Linked DNA regions of Thermogemmatispora onikobensis. The protein of the gene in region 1 binds, or shares a complex with, the protein of each later gene. Links are inferred from orthologs where the notes say so. Each region holds a gene or a part of one and is shown on either strand. Other genes may lie near its edges.

The links. Proteins that work in one complex are often made in the same cells at the same time.
Region 2: the proteins of trxB (region 1) and trxA are in contact, whole or in part, in a crystal structure (PDB 1F6M), measured with the Escherichia coli proteins. The link is inferred for Thermogemmatispora onikobensis from one-to-one orthologs.

The regions. Positions count from the first base shown.
Region 1 is NZ_BDGT01000009.1:71,556-74,815, forward strand. The notes cover bases 411-3,182. They hold trxB (thioredoxin-disulfide reductase), read right to left. Parts: upstream 2,394-3,182; coding sequence 1,428-2,393; downstream 411-1,427. Other genes in these bases: BGC09_RS06170 (endonuclease III domain-containing protein), read right to left, coding at 424-1,260; BGC09_RS06180 (glycoside hydrolase family 15 protein), read right to left, coding at 2,544-3,182. Also shown: BGC09_RS06165 (hypothetical protein), read left to right, coding at 1-258; more of BGC09_RS06180, read right to left, coding at 3,183-3,260.
Region 2 is NZ_BDGT01000004.1:154,344-157,826, forward strand. What follows is about bases 312-3,306. They hold trxA (thioredoxin), read right to left. Parts: upstream 1,986-3,306; coding sequence 1,638-1,985; downstream 312-1,637. Other genes in these bases: BGC09_RS03280 (GntR family transcriptional regulator), read right to left, coding at 678-1,421; BGC09_RS03290 (Bax inhibitor-1/YccA family protein), read right to left, coding at 2,423-3,181. Outside these bases: BGC09_RS03275 (tetratricopeptide repeat protein), read right to left, coding at 1-123; BGC09_RS03295 (hypothetical protein), read right to left, coding at 3,433-3,483. UniProt on the Escherichia coli protein: Participates in various redox reactions through the reversible oxidation of its active center dithiol to a disulfide and catalyzes dithiol-disulfide exchange reactions.

The DNA.
Region 1 (3,260 bases):
TACAATCGGGTGCCCGACGATCTCTATAGCGAGTCGCCCGAGCCAGATGTGCCGCGTGTGCGTGGTATCCCGCAGTTCGGCAAGCTGCCGCTCTCTCCTGCTCAGACCGGTCATTATCTCTATGGCGCTCGCTGGCCCGGTATCAACACGGATGCCAAGAACTCCTACCATCTGGACGAAATCCAGCCCGACCCCAGCGAGTATGTGGCTGAGGGCTATCCCGTTTTGAGCCATGCTCCCGCCCGGAGCGGCAGCTAGTTCACCACTCTCAACTCCTGTGTAAGCACCCCTACGCCGGGCGACCGCTCTGGTCGCCCGGATTCGCGTGGGGAAATCACTATCCACCTTGCTTTCTTCTTCTTCTTCTTCTTCCCTTCCCCTCTTTCTTCGCTCGGAAGGAGGGATATTCTTGCTATTTACCAGTCAGGCCTCTTTTTCCGTTTGACCTGTCTGTTGTGCCTCCCGACGCTGCTTGTGGCGTGCAGCAGCATAATAGAGGCAGAGATCGCGGAGAAAGCACTGGTCACAGCGCGGTCGTTGGAAGAAGCAGCGGCGCTGGCCGTGCCAGACGAGACCTTTGTGGAAGTTGTAGATGGGGCGAGCCTCGGGCGGCAGCAGGGCCTGCAGTACGGGCTGGGCTTGCTCGGGGGTGAGCCGAGGCGGGATGAGGCCCAGGCGGATAGAGATGCGATGGACGTGGGTGTCGACGGGGAGCACTGGCAGGCGGCAGCTAAAGAGGAGGACGCAGGCGGCAGTCTTGGGACCGACGCCCTCGAAGCGACTGAGCCAGGCGAGACCTTCCTGGACAGGGAGACTGCAGAGGAAGTCAAGGGTGAGAACGCCGCGCTCAGCAGTGATCTGACGCAGGATGGCCTGCAGGCGTGGCGCCTTGACCTCTGGCCAGTTGACGACGGCAATGGCGTTCTCTACGGCTGCCGTGGGGGCGTCACGTACCGCTTCCCAGCTTCCGAATTGCTGGCGCAGGCTCGCATAGGCGGCGGCTGTCTGCTCGTCGCGCGTGCGATGCGAAAGCAAGACATCGACGAGCTGGCTGAGGGGGTCTTTGCTGGACCACTCCGGCTCGCCATAGTGCTCAACCAGCCGCTGCGTGATCTCCTGAATCCGCTGGCGCTGGGCAGCCTGGTCCTGACTCTGCTCCGCGGCCCTCCGCTCCTCTGAACCTGGGGGCTGAGACGTTTCGTCGAAGAGCGCCTGGCGGTAGAGCGCCTCCTGCTGGCTTCGACGTTGTTTCGGCTTCACGGGATCGGTCCTTTCTCGTTTCCTTCTTCGTTCGCTTCCCGCCAAACCTGGAGCCGCCCGAGCGGCGGAGGTGAGGGGAGGCTCCCAGGATAGCCTGGCCGCCCTATCTGGAGGGAGCGGCGCGGCGGCCAGGCGAGGCGAGACGTCAGGTCATGAGACCGGCCAGGCTACTCACCCGAGGTCAGCGCTTCCTGACGGCTTGCTTCCTCGTGGGCCTGGCCCTCTAGCCAGCGCTCCAGATCGATGGCTGCCCGACAGCCGTCACCGGCAGCGGTGACCGCCTGGCGATAGCGGCGATCCGTTACATCGCCAGCGGCAAAGACACCCGGAATATTGGTCATGGTGTGCTCGACAGGGATGATGTAACCCAGCTCATCCATCTGCAGCAGGCCCCGGAAGAGGTCGGTATTCGGCTGATGACCGATGGCCAGAAACAGCCCCTTGACAACTAGCGTCTGCTCCTCGCCCGTCTTGACGTTGCGCAGGCGCAGGCCGGTCACCGAGTCCTCGCCCAGAACCTCGACCACTTCGCTATTCCAGATAAAGCTGATCTTGGGATTTTTAAAGGCGCGCTCCTGCATGATCTTGCTGGCGCGCAGGGTATCGCGACGGTGGATGACGGTCACATGGCTGGCGTAGCGCGTGAGGAAAAGGGCCTCCTCCATCGCGGTGTCGCCCCCGCCGATCACGGCCACCTCTTTGTCTTTAAAGAAGAAGCCATCACAGGTTGCACAGGCACTGACCCCGCGTCCCTGCAGATGCTGCTCGCTCGGCAGTCCCAACCATTTGGCGCTGGCGCCGGTGGCAATGATCACCCCTCGGGCCAGGTAACTGCCCGAATCGCTGGTAATCACAAAGGGGCGGCGGCTAAAGTCAACGGCAGTGACGTCTTCGGGAAGCATCTCAGCCCCGAAGCGCCGCGCCTGCTGCTCCAGCTTCTCCATCAGGGCCGGCCCCAGGATGCCTTCTTCAAAACCGGGGTAGTTCTCGACCTCGCTGGTCAGCATCAACTGTCCGCCGACCTGGTAACCCTGAAAGACCAGGACCGAGAGGTTGGCGCGTGCAGCATAAATGGCCGCAGTATAGCCTGCCGGCCCTGAGCCGATGATGATTGCGTCATAGAGCTTCGCCATAGACAGTATGTACTCCGCTTCTTGCAAACGTATTCCCCTGACTGTAGAAAGAAAGGGACGCTAAAGGTCCACTTGTGAAAACACGAGAAGGGGGGCCTTTTATGCCCCTCTCTCTCGTCGCTGGCTCTGACTCCGCCAGCCTGCCCTGAGTCAGGGCAGGCTTCCGGGACGCTCGGAAGGCAGGGCTTGCTGCGTCTGCCGCTCAGCGCTGAGCCTTCCCTGGGCCCGGTTGAGGGCCGCGTCAATGTTGGTGCAGGCCGTAATGAGCGAGAGATGGGTGAAAGCCTGGGGGAAGTTGCCCAGAGCTTCGCCACACAACCCGACTTCTTCGGCATAGAGACCAACATGATTACTATAGGTGAGCATCTTCTCCAAGAGCAGGCGCGCCTCGTCGAGGCGTCCGCAGCGCGCTAGCACTTCGGCCAGCCAGAAGCTGCACGGGCTGAAAGTGCCTTCCTGACTCCCCAGGCCATCGTCAGCAGCCCGCCCGGGATCATAGCGATGCACCAGGGAGTCGCTGGCCAGTTCGCGCTGAATGCGCTCGATCGTCTTGAGCATGCGCGGCTCGTTCGGTCCTGTGAATTTGACAATGGCCATCAGCAGGGCACTGGCATCGATAGCATCGCTTCCATAATACTGAACAAAGCTCTGTTTACGCTCGTTCCATCCTTTATGCATAATCTGCTCATAAATGCGGGCGCTGGTCTCCATCCACTCGACCATTGGCGCCGGCCAGCCGCGGTGGCGAGCCAGGCGCAAGGCGCGATCGAAGGCGACCCAGGACATGACGCGCGAGTGGACAAAGTGCTGGGGGCCGCCGCGCACCTCCCAGATGCCTTCATCGGGATCGTCCCAGTGATGTTGCAG
Region 2 (3,483 bases), on another replicon or contig:
GCGTGCCGCCTCGTTGCCGCGATCGGTCCACTCCTGCTCCTCACGGCGGCGAGCATCAGCCACGCCATTCTGAGCAGCGGTCGCCGACTCAGCAGCCTCTTCTCTTTGCGGAATGTCTTCCATCAGTAGCTACCCTTCTTGATTGCTCATCAGAGCGTGCTTGACTAACAGTGGTCAACGGCGTAAAGCTCTACGCAACAGCACGTCCCGGCCTAGTATAACATGCCGTCAGAGCTTCTTCTAGTCTGTTCTTGCTGGTCCGGCGAGGGGCAGAAAGTCCCGGCCAGGGAAGCAGGATACAGGGGAGGGGGCCGAAGCGAAGGAGGAGAGAGATCGAGGCTGCCAGAGAGAGCAGACCGGTTCCCCTGGTCGATGAAGGGGCCCGGTCAGCGAGATCGGTTCCTCACCGGCCCCGGGGAGAGCAACACTGCTCCTCCGTGATATCGGCGGTCCCTACAGCCAAGCGGGTCGGCCTGCTCTGTGGCAGATCATTCTTCAGGACAAGTAGCCGAGGACAGCTGGCATGAGCTGTCCTGTGAATCAGCGTCGTGCAAGACAGGAGGGAGAGCAAGGCGTCGGTCCAGCTCTCCCCAGGCACAAACAAGAGTTCCTACAGGATTCGCTCACCAACCACCGCCCGCCCCAGGCGATAATCGCTACGGCCAGCGACCGCTCACTCAGGACTTGGCGACACGCAATGTGACCATATATTCATAGCGCGATCCGGGATAGAAGACTTCGCTATAGGCGATAGGTGAGCCAGTTTGATCGAAAGTTGTGCAAGTGACGCGCAAACCGGGTTCGTCCGGGGGAATGCGAAGAAGCTCAGCCTCGCGCGCCGAGGGCAAGGCCGCCTTCACATTCTGCTCGGCAATATAGGGGGTCAGGCCCTCCGAGGCCATCATACTATAGAGTGAGCCTTCACCCAGTTCTTTGGCCCGCTGATAGATGCCTGTCGCCCGCGGATATGGCAGATAATCGACCTCATAAGCGATGGGCACCTCATCGGCAGTCCGTACACGCACCAGACGAATCGCCTGCTCCTCATCGAGCAGGCGCAGGCGCTCGCGCACCGTTTCAGAACCGCGCACCAGCTCGCTGACGAGCAGCAACCCACCCGGCTGCTTGCCACGGCGGCGGATATCCTCGCTCAGGCTGGTCAGCTCGCTGAGCGTCTGCTGCACGCGCGGCTCACAGACAAAAGTCCCTTTGCCATGTTGACGATACAACAGGCCCTCATGGACGAGTTCGGTCAGGGCCTGCCGCACCGTTGCGCGGCTGACGCGGTAGCGTGCCACCAGCTCCGGCTCGGATGGAATCGCCGTATGTGGGGCGAGATGCCCAGCGCGGATCTGCTGCTTGAGCACCTCTTTCAGCTGGTAATAGAGCGGCAGCGGATTCGAACGTTCCAACATTGGCATAATATGCAGTCCCCCCTATGTCCAGACAACAGGATTCTACCTCTCAGGCAGTCAGGATGATGAGAAGAATATATCATAAAAGCCGAAAAGCGTCGAGAGGGGAACATACATGGAGAAGTGCGAGTCAGACGGGCGGTTTTGGAAACAGCCTTCATCGTCGCACTTCTCCTTCGACACTGCCTCTTTCTTGCTCCTCTTACCCGCTTAGCAAGAGGATCAGGCGACGCTGGCCTGAGCCAGGATGCGATCGATCTCGCTCTTCAGGCGCAGCGGATGAGGACCCACCAAGCGGGCAACCTCTCGACCGTCTTTAAAGACAATCAGCGTTGGGACGGCCTGGACGTACAGGCGCGAGGGTGTAATCGGGTTCTCGTCGATATCCATTTTAGCAAAGGCCAGCTTCCCCTGATATTCGTCGCTCAGCTTCTCATAGGTAGGAGCGAGGGCGCGACAGGGGGGACACCAGGTTGCCCAGAAATCGACGATCACCGGCGTCGGAGACTTGAGCACCCGCGCCTCGAAGTCGCTATCGCTGATATGGAACAGATTGGAACGCTCAGCCATTCGCGTGACTCTCTTTCCCTGGAATAGAAATGGGTTTCTTTCTTTCTTTCTTCCTTCCTTCCTTGCTCTTTGAGCTTTGAGGAAGCAAAGATAGCCTCAAAGGCTTTCAGTTAGGAAAACAATGGCAGCGCTGCCCTTATTCCAGAGAGCCAGGCCACCGTCTGATTATACTCAGCAGAGCGAGGCCCTCGCAATAGCGAGCGCCTTGATTGTGACAAGAGTCCTGTCGAAGGACCGGCTGAGCAGACTATGCTGCCCGCCTGGCGAGAAGGCCAAGCCAAGAGAGGAAGGATACTGACAAAGTCAGCTGATCGGCCTCTCCTCATTTCTCAGCCTTTGCCGGTTATCGATTGGCCAATCCGGCCCCTTGTTTCCCTCCGCAGCCAGGCGAGCCGAGCGTTTGCCAGGCCGTGTCTTGCCGGCGAGCTGCTTGCCCGCTAGCGATTATCGCGGCTTCCTCCTTGCAGGATCATAAGGAAGCGCAGGATGTAGAGGAAGAGATTCATCACCGTCACAAAGATGGCGACGGTGAGCATGATGGCATTGGGCAAGGTGTCGGCCAGATACTTGGCGCGTTGTACATAGTAGAGGACATAGCCGCCGAAGATCGCGATGCCGACGACGGAGATCAGCAGGCCACCCAGACCCGTGCCAAAGAGGCCGGGCAAGAAGAGGCCGAGGATGCCCGCCACCAGCAAGAGAATCAGGCCGAAGAAGAGGTACTTCCCCAGACCTGAGAAGTCACGGCGTGTGGTCCAGGCATAGGCAGCCAGTCCCAATGAGGACAAGGCCGTAATCAAGAAAGCCTCTCCGAGAATATTCCCCATCCCGGCGCCGGTCAGTGCCATCACCAGGGGCGCCAGCGACATTCCTTCCAAGAAAGTGAACAGGTAGAGCAGGAAGAGGTTCAGCCCGTGGACGTTGATCGCCAGCTGCAGAATAAAGAGGACGATCAGGCCCCCAAAGGCAACCAGCAGATAGGCTCCAAAGCTGGCTACCTGAGCAAAGAAGGAGATACCGACAAAGGTACCGATACAGGCCACCAGGAAGGAGATGGCCAGCAATAGCATGACCTTGCTAACCAGGCTCCCCGCTCGTTCGTTGACGTAAGGAATCGTCTGATAGGGATAGGAGCCAAGCCAGTTATTGCGCTCTCCCCCCATACCAAACGGCGAATTATAGCGTGGATTATACATGCTTCACCTCACTCAGGGAAACAAGCTGCTTCCGCTGCCTCTCGGTTCCGCTATACTGTAATGAGCATCGGGTGCAGCCTCTCTGCAAGACGACAGCCAGAGCCACTGTCGTTTCTTGCTTCCTCCCTCATCAAGAGATATTACGTAGTCGCGGGCCTGGGGTTGTACAGGCACCCCTTTGCGCTCGATCTTCTCCTTGGACTCGGCACGGTCCTCCTCTTCTAGAGAAGGAAACGCCCGGCAAGGCGGATTTATTTCGAGGATTCACGCCTCTCTGCCGGGTGCTCGGCCTCTGTACTGGG